DNA from 3 places in the Paenibacillus sp. SER-28 genome. Region 2 is predicted to be linked to each of the others. Evidence: predicted binding sites of a transcription regulator. Region 2 holds the regulator's gene; each other region holds the start of a gene.

Region 1 (5,468 bases), 160 kb from region 2:
GGTCTAAGAATATATTTTCTTCCTGAATACAAGTACTACACAGGTTTCTAAGGTTCTGACGAAAAACGGAACCACATTTTGGGCAATTAGAAGTATGTATCTCCATAGAAACCAGTCCTTTGTATCGAAGTATAGTGAAATTTTGAAATTTATTAGTTACATATTACTATGACCTTATACCTATATCAATCTTTATTTATGGAATCACTGATCTAAGTGTATGTTGGAGTCTGTGTTGACATAACTCTGTTACTTATGTACTATTACTTACATAAAGTTACTTAATGAATAAAATAAATTATTGAAGACAAGGGGATCTTTATATGATGCCATCTTTATTTTTGGCCCACGGCTCACCGATGCTTGCTATTGAACAGACGGACTATACTTCATTTTTAGAGCAACTGGGGAAAAGTATTCGTCCTAAAGCGGTTGTTATCTTTACTGCTCATTGGGAAGCGCAAACGTTGACGATCAGTTCGATGGATGACGTGTACGATACCATTTATGATTTTGGTGGTTTCCCACCGGAACTGTACGCGGTGAAATATCCAGCACATGGTTCTGTCGAACTGGCCAATAAGCTGGAAAAATTATATGAACAAAAGGGTATTGACGTACAAACTGATCGGGTGAGGGGACTGGATCATGGATCCTGGACATTGTTGCATCGTATGTATCCTGAGGCAGACATTCCGGTAGTTCAGATCTCTGTAAATCCATATCTCTCGCCCAAAGCACAATATGTCATTGGTGAAGTGCTACGTGGACTGGGAGAACAGGATATTCTGGTCATTGGCAGTGGCGTGACTGTTCATAATCTGCGTATCGTCAAATGGGGGGAAACGAAAACAGAACCTTGGGCTATAGATTTTGATAATTGGATTATTGAAAAAGTGCAAAGTAGAGATATAGAGGCTTTGGATCACTATAAAAGCGAAGCACCGTATGCTCGTCAGGCGGTACCAAGAGCAGAGCACTTTATACCGTTGTTTATTGCGATGGGGAGTGGAAATCCTGCAAACAAAGTCAAGATCATCCATAGAAGCTATGAGATGGGGAATTTAAGTTATCTATGCTTACAGTTTTAAAAGTGTGTTGCCAGAAGAAGGACTATTGTTAAAATGCTTCGCTACTGCTTCTGTATAAGTAGGGGAGTGGAAATAAATTAGGGAGTGTTATAAGCTATAATGGCTTTTAACACTCCCTTTTACATAAATAACGATTTATTATATCCGGCAAATCTCACGAGGGCACAATTCACAATGACACACGCCTTGCAGCATTTCCAAATCCTTGACAACAATCATGCCGTTATCGTATTCTACTGCATTTTTCTTACGTAAATCACTAAGCATCCGGTTTACGCTTTCCCGAGTCGCACCGATCATATTAGATAAGTCAGTATGAGTAATTTTCTTATGAATCAGGATATGTTCGCCGTGAGGCTCACCATAGGTATTGCATAGACGGATGAGTGTTGAACATAAAGCACCTGGCTTGCCGTACATCATCAAATCGCGGAACTTAGTCTGAGTAATGCGGTGATGCGAACCCATCCATTTCATAAAGTCAATCGCAAAATCACAATGCTGGCAAATAAGCAGCTCCAGATCTGTATGATCGATTACGCCAATATCACTGTCTTCCAGAACCTCAGCAGAAAAGGAATGCTTAGTACCGAAAAAAGGATCGGCTTGACCAACAAGATCACCGCTTTGATACATATATAGAATAAGTTCCTTACCTTCATCCGTTGTTTTGGTTACTTTCACGCGTCCGCGCTTAATATAAAACAGCTTATCCGCTGTATCTCCTTCCCAGAACAGATGCGAGCTTTCAGGCATAACTCGATCTTTCATCATCACTTGCAACCGGTTGAAGCTGGCCTCCGAGAAGCAACAGGTGTTGCCGCGGGCTTCCATTACATTTGTAGGGTTTCTCATCGTCCATTTCCCCTTTGTATCCTATGTTTTTTATCTGCAACTTGATCAATTCAAATTCATTATATACCTGCGCAATGCGTTTTTGGGGCAAGAAGAGGGGGTAAAAGTGGCAGAATTCCAAACTTTGTGATTAAATTCACTTCATAAAATAAAATTTTAAATAGATTGTGAAAAAAATCACAATATATCTTGAAAAGCTGTGTTACGATCAGTGCGTGAACAAGAGATAGTACACGAGATAACAGGAGGATGAGGGAAATGGCTGTTAAAAACGAGGTTATCCAAAAAGAGCAAAGCGCAGAGCAGTATATTCAAACGCTGATTGACCGGGGGAACCGGGCACAGCAAGCTTTCATGAGTATGAATCAGGAACAGATTGACGAAATCGTACAAGCTATGGCACTCGCAGGGATGGATAAACACATGTACCTGGCGAAGATGGCTGTTGAAGAAACAGGACGCGGTGTGTACGAGGACAAAATCACCAAAAACATGTTTGCAACAGAATATGTCTATCATAGTATCAAAAATGAAAAAACCGTCGGTGTCATTGAGGACAATGATTTTGACAGTTTTCAAAAGATAGCAGAGCCAGTCGGCATTATCATGGGGATCACTCCAGTGACAAACCCGACTTCGACTACGATGTTCAAAGCGCTGATTGCCATTAAAACACGTAACCCAATCATTTTCGGTTTCCATCCATCTGCTCAATCGTGTAGTGCGGAAGCAGCCCGCGTCTTGCTCGAAGCAGCTGTTAAACATGGTGCTCCAGCTGATTGTATTCAATGGATTGAAGCACCTTCGATGGATAAGACCAATGTACTGATGAACCACCCTGATGTGGCGCTGATTTTGGCAACTGGTGGATCAGGCATGGTTAAGGCGGCATATAGCTGCGGTAAACCTGCTCTGGGTGTAGGCCCAGGTAACGTGCCTTGCTTTATTGAAAAAACAGCAGACATCAAGCAGGCTGTGAACGATCTCATCCTCTCTAAATCTTTCGACAACGGTATGATTTGTGCTTCCGAGCAAGCGGTTATTATCGAAGAGCCAATCTTCGAACAAGTGAAAAAATTGATGATTGCTAACGGCTGCTATTTTGTAAATAAAGAAGAAGCAGCTAAGCTCACTCAAGGAGCTATGAATGTCGAGAAATGTGCAGTGAACCCAGCTATCGTCGGGCAGTCTGCTGTGAAAATTGCTGAAATGAGTGGTATTACAGTACCAGCAGGAACTAAAATTTTGGTCGCTGAGATTGAAGGGGTAGGAACAAAATTCCCATTGTCTGCGGAAAAATTGAGTCCTGTATTGGCTTGCTATAAAGTAAAAAATGCGGAACAAGGTATTCAACGTGCTGCTGAAGTCGTGGAATTCGGGGGCATGGGCCACTCGTCCGCTATTCATTCGAACGATGAGGACGTTATCGCTCGCTTCGCAAACCGTCTGCAAACAGGACGTATCATTGTAAATGCACCTTCCACACATGGTGCGATTGGCGACATTTACAACACCAACCTTCCTTCGTTGACACTCGGTTGCGGTTCGTATGGTCGTAACTCGACTTCGTCGAACGTATCGGCAGTCAATTTGATTAATGTGAAAAGGGTGGCGAAACGGACGGTGAATATGCAATGGTTCAAAGTACCTTCCAAAATCTATTTTGAGAAAAACTCGACACAGTATCTTGCTAAAATGCCTGATATCACACGTGTAGCCATTATCACAGACCCTATGATGGTACAACTTGGATATGTAGATCGTGTTATTCATTATCTGCATCAACGCCAAACACCAGTAGCTATCGAAGTGTTCTCTGAAGTAGAGCCAGATCCATCGACAGTTACAGTAGAACGTGGTACTGAAATGATGAGACGTTTCCAACCGGATTGCATCATCGCACTGGGCGGCGGTTCCCCAATGGATGCGGCTAAAGGCATGTGGATGTTCTATGAATATCCAGATACTGATTTCAATAATTTAAAACAAAAATTCATGGATATCCGTAAACGGATTTACAAGTACCCACGTCTGGGCCAAAAAGCACAATTTGTAGCTATCCCTACAACCTCGGGTACAGGTTCCGAAGTTACATCGTTCGCAGTAATTACGGACAAAAACCTGGGCGACACGAAGTACCCACTGGCTGACTATGAGTTGACTCCTGATGTGGCAATTATTGACCCAGTGTTTGTATATTCGCTACCTAAAACAGCTGTAGCGGACACAGGTATGGATGTTCTGACACATGCTATCGAGGCTTACGTGTCCGTAATGGCTAATGACTACACAGATGGTCTGGCAATTAAAGCCATTCAATTGGTATTCCAATACCTAGAACAATCGGCTCTGACTGGTGATAAGCTGGCTCGTGAAAAAATGCATAATGCTTCTACACTTGCTGGTATGGCATTTGCTAATGCATTCTTGGGCATTAACCACAGTCTTGCACATAAATGGGGTGGACAATACCATACAGCGCATGGCCGCACGAATGCCATTTTATTGCCGCACGTCATTCGCTATAATGCGAAAAAACCGACAAAATTTGCTTCGTTCCCTAAATATTCGCACTTTGTTGCGGATGAGCGTTATGCAGAAATCGCGCGCATACTGGGACTGCCTGCACGCACCACCGAAGAAGGGGTTAACAGCTTGATCGAAGCGATCCGTAAAATGAACAAAACACTTGGTATCGAGGAATCGTTCCAACAAATCGGTTTCGATGCGAAGGATTTCGAATCACGTGTAGACTATCTGGCTGACCGCGCATTTGAAGATCAATGTACAACTGCGAATCCGAAGTTGCCACTGGTTACTGAGTTGGCTGATGTCTATCGCAATGCCTTCTACGGACGTTTTGACCAATAATATAATAGGTACGAAGAGGCTTGTGAAAAAGCATTTTCTCGTTCAATACCGATGCAGGCTCTCTATATAGAGGGCCTGTTGGTTTGGGAAGGGAGGTGAACGGCAAGGCTAAGGATATAGGCGTGAAGCTAGGGAAAATAAAGTGACAAAAATCACTCATATTGTGATTTTTGTCACATACTACACTCTATCATTATTCTACAATAAGGGTGTAAGAAAGGTCCCGACACTGAGCGTAAGGCATCGGTGAAAAGGCCGGGCTCAAGAAATAGCTTTATCGTGAAAAAAATCACAAGTCCGGAAGACCAAACAATTTGGAGGGATTTACATGTCGGTGATTGAGAGAGAATTACAAGAGCAACAATCTGGCTGGAGAGGTTTTAAAAAAGGCAAATGGACTAAAGAAGTCAACGTCAACGATTTTATTGAAACTAATATCTTACCTTATGTTGGCAATGAAGAATTTTTGGTTGGTCCTACCGCCAACACAACTGCATTGTGGGATATTGTATCCGATCTTACTAAAAAAGAGTTGGCAAACGGCGGCGTGCTTGATGTAGACGTGAATACGCCATCCACTATTATTTCACATAAACCGGGTTATCTAGACCGGGATAAAGAGCAAATTGTCGGTGTACAAACAGATGCTCC
Region 2 (5,468 bases):
CTGTTGCCAGACGCAGCGCTTCACTCGCAGGAACTGCCGTAGGGTCACCAGATACACCCTTGTGAATAAGTGCTGCCAGACGCATTTCCTCGAACATATCCAGGTTATTATTACTGGCAGGACCATCCGTTCCGAGAGAAACGGTAACCCCTGCACGCAGCAATTCAGGCACTCTTGCCACACCACTTGCCAGCTTCAAGTTGCTACCTGGGTTGTGCGAAACCGCTACACCACGTTCAGCCAGTAAAGCTATTTCTTCGTCATTCAAATGAACGCCATGGGCAACAAGCGAAGGACGGGAGAAAAAGCCAAGCTTATCCAAGTGTGCAACTGGACGCAAACCGTAGTCACGTACGTTTTGCTCCACTTCGGCGATCGTCTCAGACATGTGCGTATGCAGCGGCAAATCCAGATCATGCGCAGCTTGTACGAATTTTTCAATAAACGCAGGTGGACAGGTGTATGGCGCATGCGGTGACATCATCGTTGTAATACGCCCGTCTGCTTTACCATGCCAGTTACGCGCAAAAGTCACGGCCTCAGCCAGCTTGATTCGCTGTTCTTCCTCCGAACATAGTCCAATTGCTCCACGCATCAGACTTGCACGAATACCTGACTCTTCAGCCACACGAGCCACCTCATCCATATGATCGTACATGTCCAGGAAGGTCGTTGTTCCACCTTTCAGCATTTCCAGCACAGACAACGACGTACCCCAGTACACGTCCGTAGATGTAAACTTGGCTTCCATAGGCCACATTTTTTCCTGAAGCCATACTTGAAGTGCCAAGTCATCTCCATGCCCACGCAGCAGAGACATCGCCGCATGACCATGAGTATTAATCAGACCAGGTAAAAACAAAAGCCCCTTACCATCGATCGCTTCCGTCTCTTCCTCACCCGAAGGCAAAGTCTCGCCAATGTAAGTAATGCGGCTATCTTCCACAATCATAAAACCATGGATTACCCCAGCTTCTGGTCCATTTACGGCAAAAGAGCCGTTTTTAATCATCCATTTATTCACTGTCATATTGTGTTTCTTCCTTTCCGTCCTCCAAATAATAAGCGAGGCTAAGCAAATCAGTTGTAAAGTCTGTGGCATGAATCCGAATGTTGGCCGGTGCCTTGAGAGTAGTCGGTGCAAAGTTCAGGATCGCTCCAATTCCGCTCTCAATAAGCCTGTCAGCCACGTGCTGTGCTTCAAAATCAGGTACGGTAATAATCCCGATTCGAATGTTTTTTTCTCTCACAGTCGCTTCCAGTTCATCCATCGGTTGCACGACCAATGTATTGATCTTGGTCCCTACCTTATCCGGAAACGCATCAAATACCGCTACAATCTTCATATTGTCTTTTAAATAAGCGTTATAATTCGAAAGGGCTTGCCCCAGATTACCCGCTCCGACCAATACTACATTAATTTGCTGATCGATTTTCAGGATATGGCGTATTTTCTCAATTAGATAAGAAACATCATAACCGATACCCTTCCGACCAAAATCTCCAAAATAGGCGAGATCTTTACGGATTTGGGCCGGGTTCAAATCTAGCCTCTGTCCCAACTCTTGAGAAGAGACCGTAGCCACCTCCCGTTTGTGAAGTGCATTCAGATAACGTAAATATACGGGTAACCTCCGTACGACAGCCTCTGAAATTTTATCTGATTTCATACTTGCTCCCCCTAATTGTAACGAACATACTTAGTGTCCGTCCGTTATGCCTCGGTCTCCGGGGCGGATTGGAGCCATTCGGCGATGCGGGGCACCATTTGCTCCGATGGCATATGCTCCATTTTTGGTCCCGGTAACGAGTACAAAAAGTGCTTTCCGTAATAGGATTCGATCACACGCGTATCGTAAACGATAACGACCCCGTGGTCGCTCGCTGTACGAACCAACCGACCAAATCCCTGTTTGAAGCGAATGACCGCTTGTGGTACAGACAGCTTCATAAATGGATTCTTCTTCTGCTGCTGGAGCAGCTCGCTTTTTGCCTCCAGCAACGGGTGATTCGGCGGTTGAAATGGCAAGCGAACAATGGCCAGACAAGTCAGAGCCTTCCCCGGAATATCGACGCCTTCCCAGAAGCTGCTGGTTCCCAGCAATACAGAAGCTTTGGCTTCCTGAAAACGGCGGGTTAGCTTGCTGCGACTCCCACTGTCCACACCTTGTCCCAGCACAGTAATTTCGCTGGATGCTAAGGCCTCTTTGAGCGGCTCATACACTTGCCGGAGCATCCGATAGGAAGTAAACAGAACGAGCATTCTCCCCCGCGTCGCCTGAGCAGTCGCTCCTAGAGAGCTAACGAGCATATCTACAAAGTGTGCATCTCCTACACTGCCCTTCACGCTTGGGAAATCCCGTGGAATGACCAGCAGCACCTGATCCCTGTAATTAAAGGGTGACGGGAGCTGCGAAGTCATCAGCCGCTCTTGATCTGCGGCTTCCTGCAAGCCGAGCTGATCGATCATGTACTGAAACGACTTATCTACCGATAAGGTAGCAGACGTCAGAATAATGCTTCTTTTTTTGTCAAAAAACATTTCTTTCAACTGGCGGCTCACATCGACGGGCACCGCATAAAATTGTAATGATTTACTGCGGAATTGCCCACTCGCTTCGAGCCAGTATACGGTTGTTTCATCATCGAGTCGCATAAAAAAGCGCAAATTTTCTCGAATCCCCGCCAGATCCTTGAGCAGACCCGTGATATCTGTAATAAGGCTATCCGCCGCATAATCGTCATGTTCTTCCTTGACGTCCAGCATCAGCTTGTCACCCTTGCGCAAAATTTCACTCATCGTTACATATAGCTGATTTTCCAAAGCCCCCGCCTGATCCCACTTTGCAGGCTTGGCTGAAGGTTTGAGACGGGAAGAAAACTGTCCTGTTTCACCTGGTGTCGCATCGCTTCGTTCTGGCAACATGCCAAACAGCTTGTCGCTTAGCAGGTCCCAAGTTTCCTTAACCTCTAACACGAGCGGATACATCTGATCGATGGTTGAGGCCCAATCCGTCGACTTCTCGTGCCCCGATTTCGCCAACTGTTGACGAAGTGAAGGCAGTTGTCCATTCTTGCTGTCTTTGAACAGTCGCGTCAGTGTATGCACGAGTGTGAAATATTTCATATGCATACCTAGGTGCTTACCAGCTACTTCCTCCAGGTGATGGGCTTCATCAATCACCAGATGTTCATAGCTCGGCAACAATTGGTGACTAGCTTTGACGTCTGTAAACAACTTAGAGTGATTCGTAATAACAACATCCGCTATCCCTGCTTCATGGCGTGCACGATGATAATAGCATTTGCGGAACCATGGGCAAGAACGACCAAGACAGGACTCTGAATCACTCGCCACCGTTTCCCAGAAATCTCCACCACGGTTGCTCAGATTCAGTTCTTCATCATCACCGGTTTCTGTTAGCGTCAACCAGACGATCATCTGAGCAGCTGTAATTAAATCTTCCTTCGGTGTCGCGAAGTCTCTTCTGTTTATTTTATGTTCAAACTTACGCAGACACAAATAATGTCCCCGACCCTTGAAAATAGCAGCCCGGAACGGAAACGGAATCACCTTGGTCAGCATAGGAATGTCACGCTCGCGTAATTGCTCCTGCAGGTTGATCGTATGTGTACTTACCATAACTCGCTGTCCTTTTTTCACACTGTGATACAGCGATGGGAGCAAATAGCCGAGGGACTTCCCTGTTCCTGTACCTGCTTCGATCAGCAGATGCTTGTCTTCACTCAGTGCCTGATTTACACCCTCAATCATCTGTATCTGCGCCTCGCGCTCCTCATATTGGCTCAAGGATGAACGCAAATTGTCCCGCACATCATCCATGTACTCCTCAAAGGAAACACCTGACAGTGGATTCGGGTCATCTTCTCTACGCGGAGCAGCTAGCTCCGTCCAATCTTCCACTTTTAGCGCAAGCTGACGAAAAAACTGATGCCCCTCCAGATCCTGAATAGGATCAAGCTCTTTCTCTTCACGCACCCCATCAAGAAACCATCCAAGGTCACTGTCTTCCTCTGCAAACAAATCGCTAAGCCGCTGTATGGTTATCAAAGGTAATGCTTGAAGCTCACCCAGACACTTTAAAAACACCTCAGCCGTAGCCAACGCGTCGCTGTCTGCTTGGTGAGGGCGATCATGCGCCAGCCCAAACTCAGAAGACACAAAACCCAACTGATACGAAGATAGCGATGGAAACATAATTTTCAGAAAATCCATTGTATCCAAGATTCTTCCGCTAAACGGCAAATATCCGCACCGATCCAGAGCGTTTTGCAAAAAATTAAAATCAAACGCCACATTATGACCGACCAGTACAACATCGTCCAGCATAGGCACGAGCTCCATCATCATTTCTTCAAGTGCAGGAGCATCCTTGACGTCATCGTCTGTAATTCCGGTCAACCCGGTGATAAAAGGGGGAATAGATCTGCCAGGGTTTACATAAGAGCTGTAAACACGGGAAATGCTGTTATCATGATCTATAATTGCAAGTCCGACTTGAATGATGTCATCCGCGGACTGGGTGCCTGTCGTTTCAAAATCCAATACCGCAAATTTCATTCGGGCTAATCCTTTCTTATGACACTTACAAAAATAATAACTCTGTATATTAGCATAGCAGAAGATCGCCTGTTTGGAAATTAAGACAGCCAAAAAAGACGATGCACACGCCGCCTGAGAGGTGGGCATGCATCGTCTTGCTCGGTGTCTGACAACTACATCCAGGTCATCATGGAGCTGTCGTATCGAAGCTTTTCGGTACCGGACAGACAGGCTTCCATATTGTGCAGCGGCTCGGGTAACGCAGGATCGAACTGATGTGCGAGAGCAAAACATTTTTGCGCCTCCTCTACGTCAGCCTGCTTTGCCAACAGACAGCCTAGCGCATTATAGATGACCGCCTTCAGTCCTGCCTGCTCAGTCAGGTCCAGCACCTTCTGAAAATGGCATACAGCCTCTGCTGGATCATCTAGTTGAAAATAGGCCATTCCCATATACATGCGACTCTGCCAGCTGTTCGGAAAATGCTGTAGTACCTGCTCAAATTGTTGGATCGCCTCAGGGTACATGAGTAATCGATAATACCCTTGCCCCCGATTAAAAGCTGGCAGCTCTTTTTCAGGCAGCTCCGTGTCAGACATATCGGTCTCCGCGGAAAACCCGGCCGCACGCAGGCAAACCATTTTTTCCTCAAAGGCCAGCCACTCATCCATAATTCCGTCACTCATTCTCCGCAGCAGACTCCAGTGCTGTAGCAGCTCCTGCCTGCGGGAGCCCTGGGCTGATGGGTAATGCTTCACGATATCATCTAACATGCTGTTCATTTCTGCGAATACATGCTGGAACATGTGCATCCCGCCCTTATGAAAGATGGATTAATACACTCACATTTTTCGCTTAAAAGACGGGTTTCATCCGCACTCCCATTCATTACATGATCGTCGCG
Region 3 (5,468 bases), on a different contig from region 2:
GAAGCGCGAGAAGTCCCAGCGCGTTCATCGCGAGTGAGCCAACAATCAGTTTCTTGGCTCCAATACGGTGATAGAGGGCTCCTCCCAGCACTTGACCAAAAATTCCGCCCAGAGATTGCACTAAAATCGCAATCCCTGCATCTCCCATACTACGGTTTAGCTCGTCAAACACATACATGCTAACCAACGGCCACATCAGGGAACTTCCAGCGGAATTAATCAGGCTAGCAACGAGAAACACTTTCACTTCTTTCGGATAAGACTCCAACCATTTCATATCTTTTGTTTCTCCTTTTGCATCTGACGCCATAAAAGGCATTATCTCATTGGCGCTTCACATTCACCACCGTTGAGAAGAAAGTAGCCCCCTGTCCCATATCCGACAGCCGATCAGAGGTTAACACATTGGCACGCTGTCTGCGTCCTTTGCCTTCCCACCATAATCCCTGACTAATCACTGTACCGGGCAGCATTAGATCGGTGACTTTCGCTTTCAGCTCATACGTCCCCCGATCATTCCATACGGTAACCAGGTCCCCATCCGCGATGTCCCTTGTCTGAGCATCCTCCGGGTGAATTTGTAGCAAGGGCTCCCGCTCCAGTCGCTGATGCTTGGGCAAGTTAGCGAAAGTAGAATTCAGAAAATTATGGTTTGGCGGTGAAATAAACATTAATGGATACCGCTCGTCCGCTTGCGGTCGATGCTCTCCGTCGTACCCTTCAATCAGCGGCACATAAGAAGGCATCGCGGGCAGACCTGCTTGTTTCATTTTGTCCGAATACAACTCAATCTTGCCTGAAGGCGTGGTTAAACGATCCAAATAAGTAGCCTTTGGCGTCATATCGAGCTTTACAAAAGGTGACTTCTTTAAGGCTTCCAAAGTTACACCGTTGAGATAAGGGTTCGTTGGATTATCAAGCGCACCTGCGATCATCTCCTCTTCACTTTCCGTAAAGGCAGCTTCGTCAAAGCCCATAGCCCGTCCGAGCAGGCTAAACAGCTCATAATTGCTTTTGCTTTCCCCGAGTGGAGCAATGACGGGTTCCTGCATCTGAACATAGTGATGCCAGTAGGATTTATATAGGTCTGTACCTTCAAAGGAAGACGCTGCAGGCAGCACAATATCGGCATAACGGGCCGTATCCGTAAGAAACAGGTCATGAACGACTGTGAACAAATCCTCTCGTCCAAATCCTTCAGTCACCCGTTCCGAATCGGGGGCTACAACTACCGGGTTACTGCAGTATACGAATAACGCCTTAATCGGCTGTTCCTTCTGCAGCAGCGCTTCTCCGATCCGGTTCATGTTGATCACCCGGGCATCCGGATTCTGTCGCAGATCAGGACGCGCCAGATTGGCGCCGTTAAACTTGCCATAAGCGCCATTAGAGCGTGACGCTCCCCCGCCGTGCTTCAGCCATTGTCCAGTGAGCGCAGGCAAGCATGTAACCGCACGTACGTTCATACCGCCATTATCATGATGCTGAAGCCCATTGCCGATATTGATATACGCTGCTCGCGCAGTTCCGTACATTTCCGCCAAACGGATGATATCCGCTTCCGGTACGCCGGTAATCCGCGAAACTCGCTCTGGTGTATATGTCTTAACATGCTCGCGCAGTTCCTCATGGCCTACCGTGTAGCGATGTAAAAATTCGTCGTCCGTCAGTCCCTGAGCGAACAGCACATTCATAACACCCAGTGCAAGCGCCGTATCCGTCCCCGGATATAACGGAATGAACCAATCCGCCCATTGCGCCGTCCGGTTGCGATGAACGTCAATAACGACCACCTTAGCACCTTTTTTACGTGCTTTCTCAGCCAAAACGACCTGATGCATGTTGGTGCTAATGACATTTCCACCCCACACAATAATGAGGTCTGCATCCTCCGTGTCCTCCGGGCTGGTGCCGCCCTTAAAACCCATAACGGACGCCCAGCCTTCATTCCCTGCCACGCTACATATCGTCTGATCCAGTTGGCTTGAACCCAGCGCATTAAAAAATCGGCGGTCCATTCCATCCACACTCAATACGCCCATATTGCCATAAAAGCTGTAGGGGAGAATAGATTCCGGTCCGTCCATACGTATCAGCTCCTTGAACCGACCTGTAATGGTATCGACTGCCTCCTCCCAGCTAATACGTTCAAATTTCCCTTCTCCTTTGGGGCCTATACGTTTTAACGGATAGAGCACCCGATCAGGATCATATACCCGCTCCGTCATATTGCGAACTTTGTTACAAATAGCCCCTTTGGTAATAGGATGATCCGGGTTCCCAGTCACCTTGACTATCTTTCCATTTTCCTTGTGAAGAAGGAGCCCACACGTATCCGGGCAATCTAACGGGCATACAGCCGGAAAAATACCATCCTGCTGCTCCGTCATCCGCTGTCCCCTTTGTAAGTCTTGTTGAAGCGTGGCCTCAGGAGGCGCGCTATTACGATGATCCATAGTGTTGATGCTCCTTTCCGTTACCGTTTCCAAAAATTACACTGATCTTATCATATCCACAGCTTTGGCCTATGGCAAGAGAAGGATTTTCCCACACAGCCGCTCTCCAAAATATTAAAAAATCCGTCTGCTGCATAGAGCAAAACGGATTTTTTTAGAATCATAATTTTTTTCGAAATCCTGTTTCATCATATCTTACCGAGGGTAAAAGAGATCAAGGCATTATGGGACGAGAGCACACTCATCCTCCATGCCAAATCATGGACCACTCCCAAAAAAATCCGCCATGACAGGTTTCGTTCCCCCGGGCCTGTCATGGCGGATTTGCTTTGTTCATTGCTTTTTAAAGTACCGTAATTAAGCAGGATCACTCAACGGATTTGATGTGCAACCGAAGAAGTAGTTGGAGATTCATTCGCTGGAAGTGCGTTGGTTTGAGGCTTTTTCAAATAGGCCAGCCAGTAGGCTCCAGCCACAAACAGGCTACCTCCTACCAAATTCCCCAGCCAGACCGGAATGAAGTTCATAACATAATCTGCCCACGAAAAGTGGCCTGCAAAAATAGCCGCCGGAATGAGAAACATATTGGCAACAACGTGCTGAAATCCAATAGCGACAAAGGCCATTGTCGGGAACCAAATCCCCATGATTTTGCCACCGATAGAGTCTGTGCTATATGCCAGCCATACAGCCAGTGCTACGAGCCAGTTACATCCTATACCCGATATAAAAGACTGCAAAAAGCTTTCATGTAGCTTATGTCCTGCCATATCCACCACTTTGTCCAGGTAAGGGCCCGTTTCTGTCAAACCCAGCACATGCCCAAAGAAAAATGCAACGAATAACGCACCTGCAAAATTACTGAGCGTAATAATCGCCAAGTTACGAAGCAAGGCTCCTGTCTTAATCCGTCCTGCCCATCTCGCCAAAGGGACCGCCATCATATTGCCGGTCAGCAATTCTCCGCCGGCGATCAAAACTAATACCAGACCTACGGGGAACACCGCAGCTCCAATAAAGGTGGCAATGCTTCCCCATTCTTTAGGCGCACTTGCAATAACACGTATATCCAGCAAAAAACCGAGTGCAATAAATGCACCTGCCAAAAATCCCAGTACCACCGCCACAGTCCACGGGTTGTTCGCCTTGGCCACTCCTGTTTCCACCGTCTTTTCAGCAATTTGCCCCGGTTTATAGCTCGCCATATGTCCCCGCTCCTTTAATATCTTTTTACTAAAATATTCTTCTTTCATATTTTATTTAAAATCAGTGATTATGTTTGTGAAAAAAATCACTTTCTCAACTATAAAAAAACAGCCCTTGGAAAAAGGACTGTCTTTCTGTATTATTACATCTACTGCGCTACTACGCGCTTTACATTTAGTTGTATTCTTCCTTTTCAACTGCTCTCAAGAACCAAATAACTCCACCGAGGCCTACCAGGGCCACGACTACAAGAAAAAGGATATAAAACAAATCCATAAGCTACTTACCCCCTAATCCTTATGCTACTCTATATTGTACTATAAGGATTCGTCCGTACGTCTCAGATTGTTGACAAACTTATGAACAATGTCACAGACAAATCTAATTATACAGTAACTGGGTTCCGTTCGGATATTGTAGGCAATGCTTGCAAGCCTGCTGCATTCAGGAAATTCCAAGGCTTGTTATAATGCGGCTGGAAGAAGAAATCGACAAAGGCCAACTGGTCAATGGTCATATGATTTTGAATGGCTACGGATAGTGTGTTAATGGATTGCGTCAAATCCACCTTCGACATAATTTGAGCCCCCAAAATTCTTCGTGTCTCCTGCTCATATACCACTTTCAGTAATACCTTTTCGGAGGTTGGCATAAATTCAGGCCGGTAGCTGTCCTCAATGGTTACAGCTTCTACAGTCATGCCTTCGTCCGTTGCCGCCGCTTCCGTCAAGCCTGTTCCTGCGATATTGTCTTCGTAAATTTTGATACCCGAAGTTCCTTGGGTTCCCATGTAGGCAATCGTTGGTTGTACCAGATTACGTGCTACCAGCGTACCCATACGAACTGCGTTGGTTGCCAAAGGGATATAAGCCGTTTTACCTGTCGGATTATAGCGGATTGCACAACTATCACCTGCTGCAAACACGTCCGGGCAGCTACTTTGCATATAGTTATCCACAATGATCGCACCGTTAGGCAACATATCTACCTGACCTTTGAGCAGATCCGTTTGAGGTCGGAAACCGATGCAGAGAATAACAAGCTCTGTTTCATATTCTCCTTTAGAGGTCACGACTTTACTCACCTTACCGTTCGTACCCTCAAAACGACTCACCGTTTCGCCAAGTACCAGCTTAATGCCATGTTCCTTCAGGGAACTTTCAATCCGGTCTGTATACTCATGGTCCAAATACTTATTCAATATACGATCAGCACTGTCGATCAGCGTTACGTTTTTACCGTTCATTTGGAAAGCTTCTACCAGTTCAACACCAATGTATCCAGCCCCGACGACTGTAATGTTCTGTACGTGCTGGGCTTTCTCAATGATATCATTGGAATGATTATAGTTTTTACAGAGCAAAATATGATCAAGTTCAATGCCCTCCAGCTTTGGAATAATGGGCCATGATCCTGTGGTCACAATCAATTTATCAAATGTGTCTGTAAATTCTTCACCTGTTTGGAGATTACGTGCATGCAGCGTCTTGCCTGCCGTATCCACACTCGTTACCTCGTGAAGCATCTTGGTCACTACACCCAAGTCAGACAGTTGATCTGGAGACGAATAAAACAGGCCGTGTGGATCTTTAACGACACCACCTACATACAGGGCAATACCACAAGATAAAAATGAAATATTATCATTACGCTCGTAAACGGTAATTTCTGCATCTGGATAACATTTAGCTGTGTTGACGATAGCTGCCGTGCCTGCGTGTGTACATCCGATAACTGCTACTTTCATGTAAAATTCCTCCTTGGTGTGTGGGCATAAAATGTATAATAATTGTGAATAGTTTCACG

What was found. Region 2 encodes Rex, which represses fermentation and respiration genes when NADH is low (regulators of the CRP and FNR family bind a similar motif). Its sites were predicted from a motif close to TTGTGAAATATTTCACAA; they were not measured.
Region 1: the regulator Rex is predicted to act here: its motif matches at 2,112-2,129, upstream of adhE (bifunctional acetaldehyde-CoA/alcohol dehydrogenase).
Region 3: the regulator Rex is predicted to act here: its motif matches at 3,736-3,753, upstream of ACUYLD_RS15125 (formate/nitrite transporter family protein).

What each region holds. Positions count from the first base shown of each region.
Region 1 is NZ_JBRECM010000002.1:310,849-316,316, forward strand. It holds gene ACUYLD_RS06770 (dioxygenase family protein) at 324-1,091, shown strand; gene ACUYLD_RS06775 (Crp/Fnr family transcriptional regulator) at 1,230-1,946, opposite strand; gene adhE (bifunctional acetaldehyde-CoA/alcohol dehydrogenase) at 2,205-4,817, shown strand; gene pflB (formate C-acetyltransferase) at 5,146-5,468, shown strand, end outside.
Region 2 is NZ_JBRECM010000002.1:468,317-473,784, reverse strand. It holds gene ACUYLD_RS07600 (amidohydrolase) at 1-1,030, opposite strand, end outside; gene ACUYLD_RS07595 (redox-sensing transcriptional repressor Rex) at 1,017-1,670, opposite strand; gene dinG (ATP-dependent DNA helicase DinG) at 1,715-4,582, opposite strand; gene ACUYLD_RS07585 (tetratricopeptide repeat protein) at 4,738-5,370, opposite strand; gene panD (aspartate 1-decarboxylase) at 5,453-5,468, opposite strand, start outside.
Region 3 is NZ_JBRECM010000005.1:224,557-230,024, forward strand. It holds gene ACUYLD_RS15115 (MFS transporter) at 1-277, opposite strand, end outside; gene ACUYLD_RS15120 (molybdopterin-containing oxidoreductase family protein) at 324-2,456, opposite strand; gene ACUYLD_RS15125 (formate/nitrite transporter family protein) at 2,828-3,661, opposite strand; gene ACUYLD_RS15130 (FAD-dependent oxidoreductase) at 4,048-5,409, opposite strand.